DNA from 4 places in the Paraburkholderia sp. BL6665CI2N2 genome. Region 1 is predicted to be linked to each of the others. Evidence: riboswitches for the same ligand, from Rfam matches in the RefSeq annotation. Region 1 holds a riboswitch; each other region holds the start of a gene.
What was found. Region 1 has a riboswitch for cobalamin ahead of cobA (uroporphyrinogen-III C-methyltransferase). Riboswitches for the same ligand answer to the same signal wherever they lie in the genome.
Positions count from the first base shown of each region.

Region 2: it holds a riboswitch for cobalamin, as region 1 does, so the genes downstream of both, B0G81_RS29840 (TonB-dependent receptor) here and cobA (uroporphyrinogen-III C-methyltransferase) in region 1, are expected to answer to the same signal.
Region 3: it holds a riboswitch for cobalamin, as region 1 does, so the genes downstream of both, B0G81_RS00995 (CbtB-domain containing protein) here and cobA (uroporphyrinogen-III C-methyltransferase) in region 1, are expected to answer to the same signal.
Region 4: it holds a riboswitch for cobalamin, as region 1 does, so the genes downstream of both, cobG (precorrin-3B synthase) here and cobA (uroporphyrinogen-III C-methyltransferase) in region 1, are expected to answer to the same signal.

Region 1 is NZ_SORC01000001.1:2,731,685-2,737,146, reverse strand. It holds gene B0G81_RS12170 (cobyrinate a,c-diamide synthase) at 1-1,031, opposite strand, end outside; gene cobO (cob(I)yrinic acid a,c-diamide adenosyltransferase) at 1,035-1,637, opposite strand; gene B0G81_RS12160 (cobalamin biosynthesis protein) at 1,634-2,107, opposite strand; gene cobA (uroporphyrinogen-III C-methyltransferase) at 2,104-2,880, opposite strand; cobalamin riboswitch at 3,118-3,369, opposite strand; cobalamin riboswitch at 3,438-3,731, shown strand; gene cobW (cobalamin biosynthesis protein CobW) at 3,919-5,010, shown strand; gene cobN (cobaltochelatase subunit CobN) at 5,017-5,462, shown strand, end outside.
Region 2 is NZ_SORC01000001.1:6,644,688-6,650,149, reverse strand. It holds gene B0G81_RS29840 (TonB-dependent receptor) at 1-1,526, opposite strand, end outside; cobalamin riboswitch at 1,617-1,888, opposite strand; gene B0G81_RS29835 (ATPase) at 2,097-2,453, shown strand; gene B0G81_RS29830 (cell division protein ZapA) at 2,450-2,764, shown strand; RNA gene ssrS (6S RNA) at 2,898-3,079, shown strand; gene B0G81_RS29820 (EVE domain-containing protein) at 3,187-3,645, shown strand; gene B0G81_RS29815 (SIMPL domain-containing protein) at 3,820-4,551, shown strand; gene lgt (prolipoprotein diacylglyceryl transferase) at 4,650-5,462, opposite strand, start outside.
Region 3 is NZ_SORC01000001.1:222,192-227,653, reverse strand. It holds gene B0G81_RS01020 (alpha/beta hydrolase) at 1-264, shown strand, start outside; gene B0G81_RS01015 (MFS transporter) at 261-1,619, shown strand; gene B0G81_RS01010 (alpha/beta fold hydrolase) at 1,639-2,661, shown strand; gene B0G81_RS01005 (hypothetical protein) at 2,761-3,201, shown strand; gene B0G81_RS01000 (histidine phosphatase family protein) at 3,220-3,807, opposite strand; adenosylcobalamin (AdoCbl) riboswitch at 3,896-4,049, shown strand; gene B0G81_RS00995 (CbtB-domain containing protein) at 4,052-4,273, shown strand; gene B0G81_RS00990 (CbtA family protein) at 4,285-5,025, shown strand.
Region 4 is NZ_SORC01000001.1:2,097,042-2,102,503, reverse strand. It holds gene cobM (precorrin-4 C(11)-methyltransferase) at 1-702, opposite strand, end outside; gene B0G81_RS09405 (cobalt-precorrin-6A reductase) at 749-1,471, opposite strand; gene B0G81_RS09400 (cobalt-precorrin-5B (C(1))-methyltransferase) at 1,474-2,571, opposite strand; gene cbiE (precorrin-6y C5,15-methyltransferase (decarboxylating) subunit CbiE) at 2,571-3,965, opposite strand; cobalamin riboswitch at 4,050-4,229, shown strand; gene cobG (precorrin-3B synthase) at 4,313-5,462, shown strand, end outside.

The sequences.
Region 1 (5,462 bases):
AGCAGGCCGAGCATCGGTGTGGTTACGCCGTGCGTGTCGGTGAGTTGGTCGAGCAGATACAGCATGCCGCCGCATTCGGCGACGAGCGGTTTGCCGGCCGCCGCGTGCGCGTGAATGCTCGCCGCGCTGTGCGTGTTGCTGGCCAGCGTGGCGGCGTGCAGTTCCGGGTAGCCGCCTGGAAGATATACAGCGTCGGTGTGTTCCGGCAGCGCTTCGTCGGCGAGCGGCGAGAAGAAAGCGACTTGCGCGCCGAGTGCTTCCAGCAGTGCGACGTTCGCCGGGTAGATGAACGAGAACGCGGCGTCGCGCGCAATGGCGATTGTCTTGCCGTCGAGCAGGCGCGGCAGGGTCTCAGGTGTCGGCGTACCGAACTCGACAGGCGGCGGCAATTCGGCGAGCGCGGTATGACCTAAAGTGTCAGCGGCGTGATCCAGCCGTGCGTCGAGATCGTCGATTTCTTCCGCCTGATGCAAGCCGAGGTGACGATCGGGCAGTGCGATTTCATCGCTGGCGGCAATGTGTCCGCACCAGCGCAGATCCGGCGGCAACGCTTCTTCGAGCATCTGCGCATGCCGCGCGGAGCCGACGCGATTGGCGAGCACGCCGTAAAACGGCACCTGCGGCCGGAATTGCGCGAGACCGAAGGCGACCGCGCCGAAGGTCTGCGCCATCGCCTTCGCCGAAATCACCGCGAGCACCGGCACGCCGAACGTGGTGGCGAGATCGGCGCTGCTCGGCGTGCCGTCGAACAGACCCATCACGCCTTCGATCAGGATCAGGTCGGCTTCGGCGGCGGCTTGCGCGAGCAGCGTGCGGCAGGCGGCTTCGCCCACCATCCACAGATCGAGCGACAGGACCGGTGCGCCGCTCGCGCGCGCCAGAATCATCGGATCGAGAAAGTCCGGACCGATCTTGAAGACGCGCACGCGTCGCCCCAGCCGCCGATGGTAGCGCGCGAGACCCGCGGTGATCGTGGTCTTGCCTTGACCTGAAGCAGGCGCGCTGATGAACAGGGCGGGGCACGCGGCCATCGCTCAGAACTCCACGCCGCGCTGCGCTTTCACGCCTTGCTCGCGATACGGATGCTTGACGATGCGCATTTCGGTGACGAGGTCGGCGGCTTCGATCAGCGCGTCCGGCGCGTGACGGCCGGTCACCACCACATGCAGCATCGGCGCGCGCGCGGCGATTACCGACAGAACTTCGTCGAGCGGCAGGTATTCGTACTTGAGCACCGTGTTCAGCTCGTCGAGGATCACCATCTGGTACTCGCCGCTTTCGATCATGCGGCGCGCTTCGTCCCAGCCTTTGCGCGCGGTTGCGATATCGGCGTCGCGGTTCTGGGTGTTCCAGGTGTAGCCGTCACCCATCGTGACGAAATCGCAGTTGGCGATCGCGCCGAGAAAGTCGCGCTCCGAGGTGTGCAGCGCGCCCTTGATGAACTGCACGACGCCGAGACGCATGCCGTGGCCCAGCACACGCACGGCCATGCCGAATGCGGCAGTAGTTTTGCCTTTGCCCGTGCCGGTGTTGACGATCAGCAGGCCTTTTTCGACGGTGGCGTGGGCCTGTTTTTTCTCGTGGCCTTCGCGGCGGCGCTCGGTCATGCGTTGATGCGATTCGGGGTCGGTCTTCATGGCAGGTCCTGTTGCTGTGTGTCGTTGTCTGGGTGTTCGGCGTGAGCGGCGTGAGCGGTGGTTGAGGCGATCGCCACGGTGACGCTGGCATAAACGGTTTTGCGCACGAGGAGCGAGGCGCGAGGCGCATGGCCTATGACGGATTCACCGAGCCCGGCTGCGACGTCGGCCACAGTGCCAAGCAGCGCGCACGGCTCGCAGACGCCGTCCACGCCGAGATGCTCGCGCACTGCCGCCGAAGGCACCGCGACAGGCATCGCCGCGATCTGTTCAAGGCTGAACAGTGTCAGCGGCAGCGCATGGCGAGCGCAGAATTCGAGGAGGCCCGCTTCGCGGGCTTTGGTATCAAGCGAGGCGACGGTGCGGATTTCGTCGAACGAATGTGCGCCGAGCGCGCCGCACACCGCGGCTTCGATCTCCTCGGCCGAGCTATGCAAACGGCAACCGATGCCGACGCTCAGCGTTTTCATCGCGTATCCGTTCCGTCCGCGACCGGCGTTGCAGCGCGTTCCGCATGCGCCGCCTCGCGCGCCAACGCGAGCGACGCCACCCCGCCGATCACCACGATCGCCGGCGACCCAAGTCCGGCACGCGCAACGGTCTCGGCAAATTCACCAAGCCGCGCCAGCGCGTGGCGTTGCTCGGGACGCGTGGCCGATTCGATCGCCGCGCACGGCGTGTCGGCGCTCATGCCGGCCGCGAGCAGCGCGCCGACGATATCGTTGAGTCGCCGCATGCCCATGTAGATCACAAGCGTCATGCGCGTGGCCGCGAGTGCGGCCCAGTCGGGCTCGCCGCTGCCCGCGCCGTGCCCGGTGACGAACACGACGCCCTGCGCATGATCGCGATGCGTGACCGGAATCCCGATCGCTGCGGGCGCCGCGATTCCCGCCGTGATGCCGTTGACGACCTCCACCTCGATACCCGCCGCGTGCAGTGCCTGCTGTTCTTCGCCGCCCCGGCCGAACACGAATGGGTCGCCGCCTTTCAAACGCGCGACGCTACGCCCGGCCCGCACATGTTCGAGCATCTGCGCGACGATGCCTTCCTGCGGTGTGGACGGATGACCGCCGCGTTTACCCACGTAGACGATCAGTGCGTCAGCGCGCGCGAACTGCAGCACCTCGGGGTTCACCAGATCGTCGACCAGCACCACGTCGGCTTGCGCCAATGCACGGGTGGCCTTGATGGTCATGAGTTCGACGTCGCCGGGGCCGGCGCCGATCAGCCAGGCGCGGGTCATCGCGGCGTGCACGGCGGGCGCCATGTCGTGACAAGCGGGAAGGGGTAAAGCGCGAAGGGTCGCCAGACGGCGGACGTTGGGGTCATGCAGCTACGGATTCAGGCATGGCGCAATGCGTGGTTCGTAGCGAGTTTCACACGAAACTCGCCTACGCGGACACTCTGCGTCGTGCTTTTAGCGCCTTCGCATCCGTCCCTCGCGGATTCCGGCGGCCGGCGGCGCGATGTTGCCCTGAGGTTCGCCGCCTCCGCGTCTGGCCGGTATCCGGGCTGGCGGCCTCACGCGCTTTGCCTTCCCGTCCGCATTCGCTGGAAATTGCCGGACAGTGGCTTAAAAAAACGCATGCGCGGCGCAAGTCGATTCAACATCGCGCCGCAGGTCGCTTACCGTTGCGGGGACAGCACAGGTTAAGCGCATGGCGCGCTGCCTGTTTCCCGTTTAACTGCACACGCGAATGCATGTGCGGGCACCAAACGCGCGCATACGATAGCACATGGCGCCCCGTCCGATAAGCGCTTGCGGCCTGGGGTTTCCTTGACGGCACCGGGCGGCGGGCCTACACTCGCACGCACTTTGGTGCTCGTGTGCGCGCTCGTGCGCATGCAGTTAAACGGGAAACAGGGTGCTCACCTGCCATGGATCGGGCCAACCTGTGCTGCCCCCGCAACGGTAAGCGAAATGTGGTGCTAACTGCAGTGTCGAACGCAGTCGGTTAGCGCCGCGGAGCCGGCTTCGATGTCCACGCGCAAGGCCGCGTCGGCATATCACCACTGGGCGAGAAATCACTCGTCCGGGAAGGGGAAGCGGCGCTTTCGCCAGCCCGGATACCGGCCAGATAACGAAGGACGAACGCCGCGGGGATGCGGCGCTACGTTCATGACTCATTCCCGCTTTCTGTTTTTCTGTTGTCGCGGCAACGCCGACTTTCGTCCCCGTGTTTTGTTATGGTCGTGGCTGGCCGGGCGTGTGCTCCGTTTGCCTCGGCATACGCTAAAAACACGCCGGCATGCACGTGCAACTCTACGGATGGACCTCACGATGCAAACTCAAATGCGCAAGATCCCCGTCACCATCGTCACGGGCTTTCTCGGCAGCGGCAAGACTACGCTGCTGCGGCATATTCTTCAGCATGCGGGCGGCAAGCGCATCGCGGTGATCGTCAACGAATTCGGCGAACTCGGCATCGACGGGGAAATCCTCAAGGGTTGCGGCATCGGTTGCGATGAAAACGGCGTCGAGACCGAAGGCCAACTGTATGAACTGGCGAACGGCTGCTTGTGCTGCACCGTGCAGGAAGAGTTTTTCCCGGTGATGGAAAAGCTCGTGGAGCGCCGCGATCAGATCGATCACGTGCTGATCGAGACGTCGGGTCTGGCGTTGCCGAAGCCCTTGGTGCAGGCGTTCAACTGGCCGCAAATCAAGAACAGCTTCACCGTGGATGCTGTGGTCACCGTGGTGGACGGCCCGGCTGCGGCAAGCGGCCAGTTCGCGGATAATCCGGTCGCCGTGGATGCGCAGCGCAAGGCCGATCCGAACCTCGATCACGAGTCGCCGCTGCACGAACTGTTCGAAGATCAGTTGTCGGCGGCCGATCTGGTGATTCTGAACAAAACGGACTTGCTTGACGACGCGCAGCAAAGCGCGGTAGAAGTTTCGATCCGCGAGGAAATTCCGCCGCAAGTGAAGATCGTTCGCGCGCACATGGGCCAGCTCGATCTGCATACGTTGCTGGGCCTCGAAGCGGCGTCGGAAGACACGATCCACTTGCGCCACGATCACCACGGCTCCGCCGACGACGCCGACCACCATCACGACGAGTTCGACTCCGTGGTCGTGCAGGCGGATGCGTCGTCGCGCGAGGCGGTGGTCGCCGCGCTGCAACAGCTGGTCGAAACCAACACCATCTATCGCGTCAAAGGCTTCGCGGCGCTGCCGGGCGCGGCGATGCGTCTGGTGATTCAAGGCGTTGGGCGGCGCTTCGACAGCTATTTCGATCGACGCTGGCAGGCCGGCGAAAGCGGCCCGAGCCGCTTCGTGCTGATTGGCGAAGACCTCGATCAGCCGGCGTTGCAACGTGCGTTCGACGCGGCGCTGGGCGTGCCGTCGAGCGTCGAAACGCAACAGGCGTAAGCGCATATGCATCTGCTGCGCACCACGCCGGGCGGTTTCGTCGACGACACGCAAGGTGTGATCCGGATCGATCAGCAGCCCGCGGATATCGTGGTGCTCAGCTCCGCCGACACCACGCTGTCGCTGCTGGCGAGTGTCTTCCCGCGGCTGGGCGAAGGCTTCCCGAGCGTGCGGCTCGCAAACGTCACGTATTTGCGGCAACCGGCGTCGGTGGATTTTTATCTCGAAGACGTCTTGCAGCATGCGCGCGTGGTGGTGGTCGATCATCTGGGCGGCGAAGCGTATTGGCCTTACGGCATCGAACAGGTGGTGGCGCTCGCCGAGCGCAAGCAGCAGACGCTCGCGATGTTCTCCGGCGATCTGCAGGAGGATCCGAACCTGCTCGCGCGCAGCACGGCAAGCGCGGATCTGTGCCATCAACTGTGGCGCTATCTGCGCGAAGGCGGCCCGCA
Region 2 (5,462 bases), 3.9 Mb from region 1:
CCCTGCACCTTCGCATGCCCGACGTTCTCGGCCAGATAGATGCCGGGCGTCACCTGCTCGTAGTTAATCAGATTCGAATAGCGCGTCTGGAATGCGGAAAGGCGCATCACGCCGAGCGCATTCGATGCGTACTGCAGCGCGGCTTCGATCGAATGGCTGCGCTCCGGCTGGATAGACGGATTGCCGCTGATCGGATAGTACAGATCGTCGAAGCTCGGCGCGCGAAACGAATCCGAATAGCTTGCGGTCACCTTCCAATGGCCGGTGATGTCGAAACCGTAGCCGAGATAGTAACTGTTCGCTCCGCCGAAATCGGAATACTGGTCGCGCCGAACGTTGGCCTGAAACTGGTTGCGCCCGAAGCGTCCCGTATAGCCGGCGAAGCCCGAATCCACATGACGGTCCGGCGCCGCGAACGTGTCCGAATCGAGGCTTTGATCGAGATGCTCATAACCGACCTGCAGTTTCTGCTGCGCGGCCAGCGCGAAATCGTTCTGCCATGTGTATTGGCGATTGTCGGTATCGAAGCGGCCGTTGTACACGCCGTTGGTGTTCGACACGCTGCGGTCGTCGCCTTCGGCGACGATGAAGTGCGTGGTCCACCAGTCGGCCAGCTTGCCGTTCGCGAACACCGAGACCTGGCGCACCTTGCTATACAGGTTGTTCAGATCGGTCGGCACGCCGTACGCGTTGTCGTAGCTGTTGTTGCCGTTCGACTGCAAGTAGCTGGCGCCGGCGTCCCATTTGTCGTTGAACTTGTGGCGCAGCGAAGCCGAGACGCTCTCGTTCAGATAACCGTTCGCGTTCGGATTGGCGCTGGGCGCCTCCTTCGTGTTCAGCGACGAGAAGCCGTCGTCCTTCGAACGCGCTAGCGAAATGCTGAAGGTGGTATTGCCGTCCTGGTCCAATGCGCCGTTCACGCCCGCCTGCTGCGTCTGCGTGTGATAGCTGCCGTAGCCGAGCGAAAAATTGAAACGCGGCGGGTGATCGCCGCCGCTTTTCGTGAACACCTGCACCACACCGCCGATCGCGCCCGAGCCGTATAACGCCGACACGTTGCCGTTTACCACCTCCACGTGATCGATCTGGTCGAGTGGAATCTGCGCGAGTTGCGGGGCACCCAGACTCACCGAATCGACGCGCACGCCGTCGATCAGCAGCAGCGATTGCGTCGAGGACGCGCCGCGCAAGGAGAGGCTCGTCGTCGAACCGGGACCACCCGTGCGCGAGATTTGCGCGCCGGGCGCGAGTTGCAGGAGGCCCGGCAAATCGGTCGCGGTGGTGTCGGCGATATCCTGCTGATCGAACAGCGAGGTCTGCGGGATCGTGTCGGCGAGCGCTTGCGGCCCGCGATCCGCGGTCACCACCACGGGCGACAGCACCGCCGAAGAGGACACCGAACTCGAAGAATCCGCCGACGAAGACGAAGCAGATGAAGCAGAAGATGGAGACGCAGCTTGCGCGTGCACCACGATCGGCAGGCTCGAAAAGGCGAGCAGCGCCGCGCGGGCGAAGGGGGACAGCATGGGGTGAACGTCCTGTGGATAGCGTGCGCGGCCCGCTTCCCCGCAGGCCGATGCGTAACGAGGCGCCCGCGTATTTAACATTTTCGCGCGGGACGTGCCTCTCCCTCTGGCCGGTATCCGGGCTGGCGACGCATCGATCCCGCCTTCCCACGCGAGACGCGCAGTGGCACACTCGCGAGTTGAACTTCCAGCTCGCGAGCGGGATCGACTTGCATGACGAATGTGGTCGCTTACCGTTGCGGGGGCAGCGCAGGTTGGCGCGTTTAGCTGAATCCAGATGAACCGCGCGCCCTGCTTCCCGTTTAACTGCGTGGGCCGTTGAAAAAATGCCGCACGCGGGCACCAGAGTGCGGGCAGTTTAGGAGCGGCCTCGGAGTCCGTCAAGAATGGTGAGATCGCAGGCCATGTGTTCTGTTAAGTGCAGGCTCTTGTCCGACGCGTGAGTACTTTTTCATCATATGGTCGATAAAAAGCCTGCACAAAGCGATGTTGTTACGTCTCGAAACGAGACAATTGTCGGAACCTGCGACATTCCGCGCTAAAATGCGATGTCTTTAGAGGACGCAGCAGATGCTCACCGAACTCGAAACACTTTCACAAAATATCGGCAAGCTGATCGCGATCAGCCAGCGCCACAATGAGGCGCGACTCGCGCTCGAAGAGCAACTCGCGCAATCGCGCGCCGACGCCGAAGCCACGCGCACGGAACTTGCAATGCTGCGCGAGGAACGTAACGCGCTGCAGGCGGAGCGCGACGCGCTTTCGGCGAAGATCGACGACGCACAAGTGCGCCTGAACGCGATCCTCGAGAAGCTGCCGCGTGCGCGCGCGCACAGTGAGCCGGACAACCAGCTCGATCTGCTCGAGCCGGCTCAGCAAGTAGCCGAAGCCGGGAGCGACGTGACCCGCCACGGAGAAAATGCATGACCACCAAGCAGATCGAAGTATCGATTCTCGGCGTGCCCTATCGCCTCGCCTGCTCGCCGGAAACGGAAGCGGCGCTGCTCGAAGCGGTTGCACGCGTCGACGCCGAAATGTCGAAGATCCGCAATAACAGCAACGTGCGCGGCACGGATCGCATTGCCGTCATGGCTGCGCTGTCGCTGGCATCGGAACTGCTTAGACTGCAATCGAGCGTGAGACACGGAGAAGCATTTCCCGCTGAAGAAATCCGGCGTACAATGCATCAAATGAACGAACAACTAGGTACTGTGATTGAGCAGTACAGCGTGCAATAAGGTACATGTGTTATCGTGCTGCCGGTCCTGAGATCGGCGGCGGATTCAAACGGAATGTGTGAGCACAAGGTGTGCAAGATTCAGCAAACGTTTGAGTTCAATCGGTAGTTCGTTTTTCAGCTTCATCGGTTTAGCTTCCCTGCCTGGTTCGCCAAGGTCATATATTCCTTGAACCAATGCCATGTGCACGGTTGCGGAAATTTGTAGCACGGGTGTGCGCGTCACTCTGTCTGATGTACCCGAAGTGTTGCTAACTGCGACCAATTCTGAACCCCCGGTTCAGGATGCCGGCCTAGCGGCTAAGGCGGGGACCTTATTTAGAACGGCATCGGACTTCGGTTCGGTGCCGTTTTTCTTTGGGCGCTGTTTTTTGTTGGCCGATTTCTTCCGCATCTTCAACCCCTTAACGTTCAATTCGATTCATGCGCTACTGGCTAATGAAGTCCGAACCGGACGAAGCAAGCATCGACCATCTCGCCAACGCACCGCATCGCACATTGCCGTGGACCGGCGTGCGCAACTATCAGGCGCGCAATTTCATGCGCGACATGATGCAGGTCGGCGACGGTGTGCTGTTCTATCACTCGAGCTGTCCGGAGCCTGGCATCGCGGGCATTGCGGAGGTATCGTCCACTGCGTATCCCGACCCGACGCAGTTCGACAAGAAGAGCCCCTACTACGACGCGAAGTCGTCGCAGGAAACGCCCCGCTGGGTGCTCGTCGATGTGGTGTTCAAGAAGAAGATCCCGCTTATTCCGCTCGCCGCGTTACGCGAGCACGACGAACTCGCGGACATGCGCGTGCTCGCCAAAGGTAACCGCCTGTCGATTACACCGGTGACCGAGGCCGAATGGCGATTCATCACAAAACGGCTCGCCTGATCGTGCATGCACGATGAATGCGTGGCGCGTATTTGTGTACACGCAAACGTTAAAGCAACGTCAAACCCGGGAACCAAGCTCAGGTTACAAGCGCCTAACGATCTCGCAAACGCCATGCCACGGCGCGGCGTTTGCACCAATCGTGCACAACCTGTTCAAGCAAGGAGTCCAACAATGACGAAAAACACCGCACGTGCACTCGCTTTCGCTCTCGTCTGCGCCGCGCCCGCCGCGCTCGCACTGACGCCGGCCATGGCACGCGCGCAAAGCACCGGCCAATATCAGCCGGCAGGCGTGCTGTCGTTGAACGCGCAGGCCAGCGCCGAAGTGCCGCAAGACGTCGTCGATATCACGCTGTTCTACGAGCAGGAAGCGAGCGATCCGTCGGCGCTCACGTCAACGCTGAACCAGCGCGCCGATTCGGCCCTGCAAAAAGCCAAGGGTGTGAGCGGCGTGACGGCGCGCACGGGCTCGTTCTCGATCTATCCGTCCACCGACCGTGACGGGCGCATTTCCGCATGGCGCGGCCGGACGGAGATCGTGCTCGAATCGCACGACTTCGCCGCAGTGTCCAAGCTCGCGGGTCAGATGGCATCGATCATGCAGGTCGGCAATGTGCAGTTCTCGCTCTCGCCTGAAGCGCAGCGCGCGGCGGAGCAGAAGCTCACCGGCGAAGCGATCAAGTCGTTCCGCGAGCAGGCCGCTTCGTCCGCGCAGGCGTTCGGCTACAGCGGTTATTCGATTCGCGAGGTCAACGTCGGCCACAACGGCGTGATGCCGCGTCCGGTGATGATGATGAGCGCGCGCGCCATGGGCGCCGACGCAAAGGCCGCGGCGCCGGTGCCGATCGAAGGCGGAACGTCGACGGTAACCGTCAACGTGTCGGGCTCGGTGCAGATGAAATAACGCTTCCTGGTATTAGAAGCACTGCTTCGACGCAGTAAAAGAAAAGCCGCTCGCGCGGCTTTTCTCATTTGACCACTCGCCACGATAAACCGTAGCGGTCAGTTCGCGCTGACCGCCTGCGCCGGTTCGTGGCGCGCGCGGCGATAAGACCACACCAGCATGCCGATACCGACGACGATCATCGGCAGCGACAACCATTGCCCCATGGACAGTCCCATGGCCAGCAAGCCGAGGAAGTCGTCCGGCTCGCGCGCGAATTCGACCGTGAAGCGCGCGAGGCCGTAGCCGATCAGAAACACGGCGGAAATCGCGCCCATCGGCTTCGGCTTGCGTGAGAAGAAGAACAGCACGAAGAACAGCGCGACGCCTTCCAGCGCGATTTCATACAGTTCCGAGGGATGGCGCGGCAGCATGTGATATTGCGCGAACACTTCGTTCAGATGCCATTGCGCGGCCAGTTGCGGATGCGCGGTGAGCCACGCGGCGTCGTCGGGCGCGGCGCCTGGAAACAGCATGGCCCACGGCGCCGACGGATCGGTCACGCGGCCCCACAACTCGCCGTTGATGAAATTGCCAAGACGCCCTGCCGCGAGCCCGGTCGGCACCATCGGCGCGACAAAGTCGGTGACCTGCAGCCACGAGCGTCTGCGCTGATACGCGAACAGCACCATGGCCAGCGTCACGCCGAGAAAGCCGCCGTGAAACGACATGCCGCCTTCCCAGACCTTGAAGATGTCGAGCGGATGCGCGAAATAAAAGCTCGCCTTGTAGAACAACACGTAGCCGAGCCGGCCGCCGAGAATCGTGCCCAACACGCCGTAAAACAGCATGTCGTCGATATCCTTGACGGTCCAGCCTTGCGCCGCGACATACGGCAAACGCAGCCGCAACCGGCCGACCACGATCGCCGC
Region 3 (5,462 bases), 2.5 Mb from region 1:
TCGCGCCGGGTCGACTACCTCGTCGGCGGCGCTGATGACGATCCGCAGCAGAGCGCGCTCGACAGAACCTGTGCCGCCGAAGCGCAAGGGCCGCAACGCGTGGCGCGCGCCGAAGCGTACTACCGGTATATCCAGTCGCGTCATCCGGACGGCCTGAAGCAGCACTTTCATATCGTGCCGGGCGTGGGGCACGACGGTGCGCGCATGCTGACGTCGGTATGCGCGCTGTCAGCAATATTCGACACTCCGGGATGCGGGCAATGAGCGAAGCGACCTTCAATCAGCGCGACGGTGTCGCGGCTGGAGCCGATGCGGCGAACGCCTTGAGTCCGTCGATGGTGCGGCGCGCGATCTTCGCCTCCGTGCTCGGCAATGGACTCGAGTGGTTCGACTTTCTGATCTACGGCTACTTCGCGAAGATCATCGCGCAGGTGTTCTTTCCCGGCGGCAGCGGTTTCGTGTCGATCATGCTGACGCTTGCGACGTTTGCCGTCGGTTTTATCGTGCGGCCGATCGGCGGCATTCTGCTCGGTATCTACTCGGACCGCGCGGGGCGACGCAAGGCGCTCTCGCTGCTGATCATTTCGATGGCGGCTAGCACGTTGCTGATGGGTCTCACGCCAGGCTATGCGAGCATCGGCATCGCTGCGCCGCTGTTGGTGGTGCTTGCTCGCTTGTTGCAAGGGCTATCCGTGGGCGGACAGTTTGCGACGGCTTCCGCGATGCTGGTCGAGTACGCGCCGCCGCACAAGAAGATGTTTTACGGCAGCTTCAACATGTCGGCGCAGGCGTTCGCGTTGCTGCTGTCGTCCGGCGTCGGCTATCTGCTGACCACGCAGTTCACGCATGAGCAACTGGTGACGTGGGGCTGGCGTTTGCCGTTTCTGTTCGGCGCGCTGGCGGGGCCGTTCGGCTTCTATATCCGGCATCGCGTAGCCGAGTCACCGGAGTTCGAGCGGCTGCTCGAACACAAGGAGAAACCGCCGCGCGTCACGATCCGCCAGTTCTTCCGCGATAACGGCGACGCGGCGATCTGCGCGATGGGTGTGATCATCGTCGGGGCGGCGACTAATTATGTCTGGCATTCCTATCTCTCGGTGTATGTCGAACGGCAATTGCATTTGCCGCTGTCCACCGCGTTGCTCGGCGCGTTCGTGTCCGGTGTGCTGAATCTGTTTCTGTTTCCGCTGTCCGGCAAGCTCGCCGATCGTTATGGCGCATACCGGCTGTTCTATCCCATCGTGATCGCGTGGATGGTCTGCGTGTATCCGCTTTATCACTTCGTCGTGACGAATCCGACGCCGGGGCATTTGTTCATCGCGCAGATGATCGCGACGCTGTTCCTCGCCGCGATGTCCGGCGCGCATCCCGGCATGCTCGCGACCTTGTTCCCCGTGCGCAGCCGTTCGGCGGGCGTGGCGCTGTCGTACAACATTGCGGTGACGCTGTTCGGCGGCATGGCGCCGCTCACCATCACCGGCTTGACGCGCGTGACCGGCAGCAGCCTCACGCCCGCGTTTTACCTGATTTTTGCCGGCTTCGTGTCGCTCGCGATGGTGTACTTCACGCGCGCCGGACGCATGTCGAGCGGCGCGGCGGCTAGACCCGCCACTCATTGATTGACCACGAGCCTAACGCATGACCCAGCCTTTCATCACAGACGACGAACGCGCGCCGAATGAACATCCGGTCGCGGTCGTTGCGAACCGGCATCTGAGCGTCACGACGCGAGCCGGCAGCGGCACCGTGCCGGTGTTTTCCAATGGCGATTGGCTCGCGCCGACGCGTGATGTCCAACGCGCCGTGATTCTGATTCATGGCCGCTTGCGCAACGGCGACACGTATTTCGAACTCGCGCAGCGTTCGTGCGCGCTTGCCGGCGGCAGCGCGGCCGATACGCTGCTGATCGTGCCGCAATTTCTCGCGACCGCGGATGTCGACGCGCATGAGCTGCCGCCGTCCACGTTGCATTGGGACTGGACGAGCTGGATGGCCGGCGAGAACGCCGAAGGTCCCGCGCCGATCAGTTCGTTCGACGTGCTCGACGCGATTGTGGACACGCTGGCGTCGCGCGAGCAGTTCGCGTCGCTCGCCGAGGTGGTGATCGCGGGACACTCGGGCGGCGCGCAGGTCGTGCAGCGCTACGCGGTAGTAGCGCGAGACGAGGCGTCGCTCGCGGCGCGCGGTATCGCGCTGCGCTATGTGGTCGCGAATCCTTCGTCGTATGTGTACTTTGATGCAATGCGGCCGGTTGGGTCGGTTGCGTCCGCTGTGTCCGGCGAGTTTGCGGCGTTCGATCGGGCGAGGTGTCCGTCGTTCAATCGCTGGAAGTATGGGCTCGAGGATTTGCCCGCTTACTCTCGCGACGCGGCTTCAGCGGCCACGCTCGAAGCGCGTTACGCGCAGCGTGACGTGACCGCGCTGCTCGGCGGCGCGGATTGCGATCCACAGCACCCGGCGCTCGACCGCTCGTGCGCCGCGCTGGCGCAAGGTGAACACCGGCTCGGGCGCGGGCTGGCTTATGCGCGCTATATGGCGTTGCGGCATCCCGAAGGATTGGCGAAGCATCGGACGTTTGTGATCGATGGTGTCGGACACGATGCCAAAGGGATTTTCGGGTCGGCGCAGGGGCTGGCGGCTTTGTTCGGTACTGGACTGTAATGATGGTGACTGAAGCGCGGTCTTGACTAGTCAGCGCTCATGGGCATGAAGCGTGCTACCGCGCTGGTACCTGCGAGTGACTTCAAGGACCGCGCCGACATGAACAGAACCCGATTGCTTGCCAACGCGCTCGCCGCTGCGTCGCTGGGCGTTTTGCTGACCGGCGGTGCGTATGCCGACGATGCGCCTAGCCCTTGCACATCCCTGAAGCGGATCGTTGCCGCGGCCCCTGGCGGGCTCGCCTCATTGACGTCGGACGACGGCAAGGGCGTCGCGCAGCCTTACGGCGACGACGCGCAATGTTCGGCGAGTCACGGCGCCTATCAATGCACGTGGACGCCGCATCACGACGCCGGCTCGAATGCCGACGCGCTGCAAGCTGTCGCGGCGGACGTCGCATCGTGTCTGCCCGACGCGACGCACGATCAGAATTCGCCGGGACGTCAGCACTTTTATCTGGGCGCGAAGGGTAAGCGGACCGATATCACGCTGACGCCGACCGGGTCGAACAAGCTGCGTCTGGTGGTGTCGGGTAAGTAAGCCGCCGAGCAAGCGCCACTAGTGTGACGCCGGCCACCATGTCCAGCCGCGCGACGAGTGCCGCAACTCGATGATCGAAAGCGGTGCGATTTCAATGCGCGGAAATACGACGGGCGATGCCCCGAGCGCATACACGATCGCTGCCCGCAGTACCGGCGCGTGGGTGACGGCGATCACGTTGCTCGATGCGCGATCGGTCTCGCCGTCTAACAACGCTTCGAGCCATTCTCCTACCCGTTTCACGAGTTGACCGAACGACTCGCCGCCGTGAGGCGCGGCGTCCGGATCGCGCGTCCATGCGGCGACGTCTTGCGGCGCTTCGGCTGCGAGGTCGGCGAGCCGCCGTCCTTGCCATGTGCCGTAGTTCAGATCCGCCAGACCGGCGTCGACCGATGCCGCGAGGCCTAGCGCCGTCGCCGTTTGCCGCGCGCAGGCGGCCGGGCTGACGAAAGCCGGTGACTCTTCCGCGATCGCCAGGCGCAAGCGTGCGGCGTGGGTTTGGGCTTCGGCGAGGCCGCGGGCGTCGAGCGGGTCGTCGGCGGGAAAACGGCCTGCGCGCTGGGCGGCGGTCGATGCGTGGCTGACCAGTAACAGCCTTGTATCCATTCTGTTCTTGTCCTATCAAGCCACGCCCCGAAGCCGAACGCCGACGGCATGAAACGTGTGTTTTGCGTTGCCGGGTGCCCAAGTTTAGCGCGTAGAATAGCGGGACTGCGAAGCGCGGAAGCCGGTGAGAGCCCGGCGCGGTCGCGCCACTGTAATCGGCAGCACAAGCCGAAAGCCAGACCTGAGCTTCGCACCAATCCTCTGCAATGACTATCGGGGCGCGTTACCCCAGGAGATGTCCATCATGACCGAAGCTGTTTTCGATCCCGCCAACCAGCCCGTGGCCCAACCCACGCCGATTCCGCTGCGCGAGTTGTTGCCTTGGGTCGTGTTCGGCGGTTTGCTGTTGTTGCTCGCGCTTTACTTCGTGGGTGCGGAACAGGGTGCCACCTCGCTGGTGCCGGGCATGTACGTGCATGAGTTCGTGCACGACGGCCGCCATCTGCTCGGCTTTCCCTGCCACTAACGGAGTCGACCATGGTGGGTAAATTATTGGTACGCGGGATGCTTGCAGGCATCGCCGCGGGACTTCTCACGTTCGGCTTCGCCCGGGTAGTGGGCGAGCCGCAGGTCAATCAGGCGATTTCATTCGAAGAAAAGGCGGACGCCGCGAAAGGCGAGGCGCCCGAGCCTGAGATGGTAAGCCGCGATACACAGCGGGGTATCGGCTTGTTGACTGGCGTGCTGACTTACGGCGCGGCATTCGGCGGCCTGTTCTCGCTGGTGTTCGCTTACGCTTATGGGCGAGTGGGCGCGTTGAGCCCGCGCGCGTTGTCCGCATGGCTTGCGCTTGGCGCGTTCATTGCGCTCGCGATCGTGCCGAATCTGAAGTATCCGGCGAACCCGCCCTCGGTCGGCGACCCTGAGACGATTGGGACGCGCACGGGGCTGTTCTTCCTGATGATTGCGATCTCGCTGGTGGCGATGGTGTTCTCGCTCAAGGTGCGGCGCCGTGCGGCGATGAAACTTGGCGCGTGGAACGGCTCGATCGTGGGGGCGGTGGTGTTCATCGTGATCATCGCTGCGGTGCAGTTGTCGATGCCCGCGATCAACGAAGTGCCGGAGGCTTTCCCGGCGGTGCTGCTGTGGAAATTCCGCGTCGCGGCGCTCGGTATGCAAGCGATTATGTGGGCGACGATCGGGCTGCTGTTCGGCGCGCTGGTCGAGCGGATTGCGTCGATGCGGGTGGCGGGGCGGCCGGCGGTGAAGTCGGCTTGATTTGCATGACGAGTGCGGCCGCTTCGGCGGTTGCGCTCGGCGGTTTGCTCGCCGTGCTTCGCTCTCCGCAGTTTGCGCGCAGTGGTCAAGATGGGTTATGCGTCAAGGAGTTGGGGCGGTTGTGGGGTGGTTATCCACAGGCTTGCGAACAATTTCTGTGGATAAATTCGCCCGCGACGCTCAAGAGCTACAAACATCTGTTCCGTTCGAATTTAACAACCTGGTTGCTGGCACACGGCCTCCGGTTGTCCGCATCATTGGGACAGGGCAGGTGTTTTGCGTGACCATTCAGAGCGACTCCGGTCGCCCTTTTTTATCTTGTCGCTTGCTGCGCGTTCCCGGATTTGTCCGATGTCACGGCTGCGTACACGACCCTCTCATTGATTCTGCATGTCGGCACAATTCCCCTCCTGATCTGCAGACGCGCTCGCGTTGCC
Region 4 (5,462 bases), 630 kb from region 1:
GTCGGCGAAGCCTTCGGCGGCAAGCACCTCGCCGACCAGGATCAACGCGGTCCGCTCGATGGAGGTCGATTGCACCTTGCCGACAATATCGTCGAGCGTGCCGGTGATTTTCTCCTCGTCGGGCCAACTCGCGCGATAGATCACCGCGATCGGACACGTGCCGCCGTAATGCGGTCGCAATTCATCGACGATCCGCGCGAGATGCCGCACGCCGAGATGAATCGCCATCGTCGCACGATGACGGGCGAGGTCGGCGAGCTGTTCGCCTTCGGGCATGCTGGTTTTGCTCGCGAAGCGCGTGAGGATCAGCGTCTGCGAAATATCGGGCAAAGTGAGTTCGCAACCCAGCGTCGCCGCGCATGCCGCCGTGGCGGTGACGCCCGGCACGATCTCATAGGGTATCTTCAGTTCGCGCAGTCTGCGGATCTGTTCGCCGATCGCGCCGTACAGCGACGGATCGCCGGAATGCACGCGCGCCACGTCCTGGCCTTTGTCGTGCGCGGCCGCGAGCAACGCGACGATCTGATCGAGGTCGAGTTCGGCGGTATTAACCACCTGCAGCGCCGCATGACCTTCGAGCACCGCGGCCGGCACGAGCGAACCCGCATACAGGATCACCGGACAACTGCGCACGAGGCGCTGCCCTTTCACCGTGATCAGTTCGGGGTCGCCAGGACCCGCGCCGATAAAAAACACCGTCATTCACTACTCCCTGATTCGTTGAGGCGGCGTGGCATGCATGCGCGATTCAGACGGCGCGTTGCAGTGCGTCGAGCAAATCCGAAACGCTTTCGAATTCCCTCTCTGCTGCCGGCAATTCAGGTCGGCGCAGCATCACGACCGGCAAACCGCGTTCACGCGCGACTTCGAGTTTTGCTTCAGTCGCCTGGCCGCCGCTATTTTTGCTGACCACCACGTCGAAGGCTTGCAGGGCGAATAGCGCGCGTTCACCTTCGAGCGTGAATGGACCGCGCGCCGCGAGGATCCGCGCACGCGGCGTGTCGACGTGCGCTTCGAGACAACGCACGACCCAGAACTGATGAGGCGGGATTTCGTCGAGATGCGCGAGCGGTTCGCGGCCGAGCGTGAAGAGCGGTTTTCCGAACGGCGCGAGCGTATCCGTGAGTTCGTTCCAGTCGCCGACCATGCGCCAATCGTCGCCGGCTTGCGGCTGCCATGCCGGGCGGCGCAGTGCCCAATTCGGCACGCGCGCGGCGCGGCTTGCCTGCGCCGCGTTCGCGCTGATTCGCGCGGCATACGGGTGCGTCGCGTCGATCACGAGATCGATACCTTCACCGGCGATGTAGCGCGCCATACCTTCGCTGCCGCCAAAGCCGCCGACTCGCACCGTGCACGCCAGATCCTCCGGCAGCTTGCCGAGGCCGGCGAGACTATACACGTGCTCGGGCGCGAGTTGCCGCGCGATCCGCAACGCGTCGCCGGTGCCGCCGAGCAGCAGAATCCGCTTCATTTTCATTGCGCGGCTCCGATCAGCTTGCCCTGGCGATCGATCGCGAACATTTCGACGTTGACCTGCGGCGGCACGATCTCGCGCGCCACCGCCAGTGCGTGCCGGCAGACGATATCGCCGAGCGGCACCTGCCGCGCGTGCGCCAACGCGACCGCCTGCTGACTCGTGTTGGCTGCGCGGATCGCCGCCTGAAGCGCGTCGTCGGCGCCCTGTTCGGCGGCCCATTGCGCGAGCCGCTCGAGGTCGATGCTCGAATTGCGGCTATGCAGATCGAGATGACCCGCCGCCAGCTTGCTGAGCTTGCCGAAGCCGCCGCACACGCTCAGGCGCTCGACCGGCGCGCGCTTCATATGCTTGAGCACCGCGCCGACGAAGTCGCCCATCTCGATCAACGCGATATCCGGCAGGCCGTAGTGCGCGCGCATCGCGTCCTCGCTCGCGTTGCCGGTGCAGGCGGCGAGATGGGTATAGCCGTTGGCGCGCGCGACGTCGATCCCCTGATGAATCGACGCGATATACGCCGAACACGAAAATGGACGCACGATGCCGGTGGTGCCGAGGATCGACAACCCGCCAAGAATGCCGAGACGCGGGTTCATCGTTTTCAGCGCGAGCGCTTCGCCGCCTTCCACGCCGATCGTCACTTCGAAGCCGCCGCCGTACGCATGCTCCGCCGCGAGTTCGGCCAGATGCTCGGTCATCATTCTGCGCGGCACCGGGTTGATGGCGGGTTCGCCGACCGGCAGCGTCAGCCCCGCGCGCGTCACCGTGCCGACGCCCGGCCCCGCGCGAAATATCACGCCCGCTTCGGCGACGAGGCGCACGCGCGCGAAAACGACGGCGCCGTGCGTGACGTCGGGATCGTCGCCGGCGTCCTTGATCGTGCCGGCTTCCGCGCCTTCATCGCCATTGCCGATCAGGCGGCAGAACACCAGCGGCATCGGCACATGCTGCCCCTTCGGCAACACGATCTCCGCCACTTCGCTGACGACACCCGCGAGCAACAGACGCGCCGCCGCCAGCGACGTCGCGGTGGCGCAACTGCCGGTCGTGTAGCCGCTACGCAGCGGCGCGGGTTGTTCGGGGGATTCTTCGCGCATCAGGGTTCGGGCGATGGGTCGGTGGGGGTGGCGCCGGTGTTCGTCGCTTTCGTCGAGTTGGTCGTGTTGGTGACATTCGTGGCGCTCATACCGCTTCCGGCACTTGCAGCACGCCTGGCATTCGGCACATCCGTCGCATTCGTCGCGTTAGCCACGGTTTCGGTTCCCACGAGGCTCACGCCCTCGCCGCTCACCGGCTTCGTCACCTCCAGCAGCGTGATCGGCAACGCCCGCCGCCACGTGTCGAACCCGCCAAGCGGTTGCGCGTCCGCCAATGCGATCCGTGTCAACGTCCCGCCATGCCGCTCGCGCCACGCCATTAACGCCGCCTCGCCTTGCAACGTGACCGCATTGGCGACCAGCCGCCCGCCTTCGCGCAGACCAGCCCAGCATGCCTCCAGCACGCCCGGCACGGTCACGCCGCCGCCGACGAACACGGCATCCGGCACCGGCAACCCCTGCAGCGCCTCAGGCGCGCGCCCCGCGACGAGTTGCAGCCCCGGCACACCCAACGTATCGCGATTGTGTTCGATGAAACGTTGCCGTTCCGCGTGCCCTTCGATCGCAATCGCGCGGCAGGTGGCATGCGCGCGCATCCATTCGATGCCGATCGAGCCGCTGCCCGCGCCTACATCCCACAGCAATTCGCCGGGCGTCGGCGCGAGGCGCGCGAGCGTGATCGCGCGCACGTCCCGCTTGGTCAACTGGCCGTCGTGACGAAACGCGTCGTCGGGCAAACCGCAGCTCAGCGGCAGACGCGGCGCGCCTTCAGTGGCACGGCAGTCGAGCGCGATCAGGTTCAGCGCGGCCACCTCGCCCGCGGACCACTGATCCGCGCGGCCGTCGATGCGCCGCTCCAGCTCGCCGCCCAGGTGTTCCAGCACACTCATGCGGGTCGCCCCGTAACCTCGTGCGTTCAGCAATGCCGCGAGCGCCGCGGGCGTGCGCCCGTCCGCGCTGAGCACGAACATGCGCGCGCCGTCATGCAGATGCGCGTTCAGTGCGGGCAACGGCCGCCCCACCAGCGACACCGTCGCGACGTCCTGCAACGGCCAGCCGAGCCGCGCGGCCGCCAGCGACAACGACGACGGCGCCGGCAGCACCCGCAATTCTCCCGCCGGCAATTGCCGCGCGAGTGTCGCGCCGACGCCGAACAGCATCGGATCGCCGCTCGCCAGCACGCACACGGCTGCGCCGCGCTCGGCCAGCAAGGGTGCGAGATCGAACGGACGCGGCCAGGCGGCACGGCGCGCGGCGAGACGCGCGGGCAGCATCGCCAGATGACGTTCGCCGCCGTACACCACCGACGCTTCCAGCAAGGCACGCCGCGCGGGCCGCCCCAAACCGGCGAAGCCGTCGTCGCCTATGCCCACCACCGTCAGCCACGCGGGCATGCATCCATCCTCATTCTGTGTCTTCAAATAATGCGCTGTGCCACGCCGATCAAAGCGTCCAGCCTCGTTGTGCTGTTCGAAAAAAGGCATAATACAGCCGCCGGTGCCCTTCGGGGCCGAAGAGGGAACACAGTGCCACTGTGGCTGCCCCCGCAACTGTATGCAGCGAGTCCGCCTGCGCTCCACGCCACTGGTTCGACCGGGAAGGCCGCGGCGGACCATGACCTGCCAGCCAGGAGACCTGCCGGCGAGACTGTTCGTGCCAGCCAACATCGGGCGGGGTGTACCGATGCCGCAGCCATGCCCGCCTCACGGCATGCTCGGGCTGTCGCGCGACGCTAAACCCGGTGTCCGTCTTGAATCAAGCAACGCCCTCCACCGTTTTATCCGACGCAGCCGGCACGCTGCGGCCCTCGGCGTGTCCGGGGCTGCTGCGCATCGTCGCCGCGCGCGACGGCGGGATTTGCCGGATCAAACTGCCCGGCGGCGAATTGAGCGCGGCGCAGGCTCGGGCGATCGCGGAGGCTAGCGCGCGGCACGCGGCCGGGGTGATCGAGTTGACCAATCGCGCGAATGTGCAGGTGCGCGGCGTGAGGCGCGGTGAAGAGGCGGCGTTGATCGCGGCTTTGATCGACGCGGGTCTTGGGCCGATGCCGGCGAACGGCGTGGCGGGCCGTGCGGACACGACGGCGGCTGTCAACGCTGTGAATGCAGTTGCCGCCAGCGCCGTGAACGCAGAGGCGGAGAGCGCTACAGATGCCGGAGCCGCGAACATAAAGGCAGAGAGCCCTGCGGACGTCGAAACGGCGAACGCGACGGCGCAGAGCGCTACAGATACCGAACCCGCGAACGCAATGAATGAACGGGCCTCGAAAGCCCCGGCCGCAGCAGCGCAGCGATTGGGCACTGCCCACGCACTCTCCGCCGCGACCGCCGCCGACGACGTCCGCAACGTCATGATCAGCCCCGCTGCCGGACGCGATCCGTTCGCGCTATTCGACACGCGCCCGCTGTGCGCCGAATTGCTCATGATGCTGCAAAGCGAAGCGCGTTTCGCGGCGCTGTCGCCAAAATTCGCACTGTTGCTGGACGGCGGCGAACGGCTCGCGAGAGTGGACCATCCGCACGACGTGTGGCTCGCGGCGTCGCAGGAGGTGGACGGCGTGCGGTTCGTGTTCGGGTTGGCGGGTTGTCCGCCTGTGAGCGCCTACGCCGGCGCGCTTACGCAAAGCCAAAGCACCGCGCTTGCAAAACCGGGCGTGAACAACACAGGGGCTCTAGCCGCAATCATGCCTGCACAAGTCGCGGCCCTAGTACGCGCGCTACTCCTGACATTCCTCGACCTCGCCGCCGCCGACGCCACACGCATGCGCCACCTGCTAACCGCGCATTCCGTCGACGCGGTGCTGCATCACGCCGAGCAATACCTCGACTTCCCACTGACGCGAAACGCGAAGCTCGCGAACTGGCATCGCGCTACACCAGCCGACGCCAACC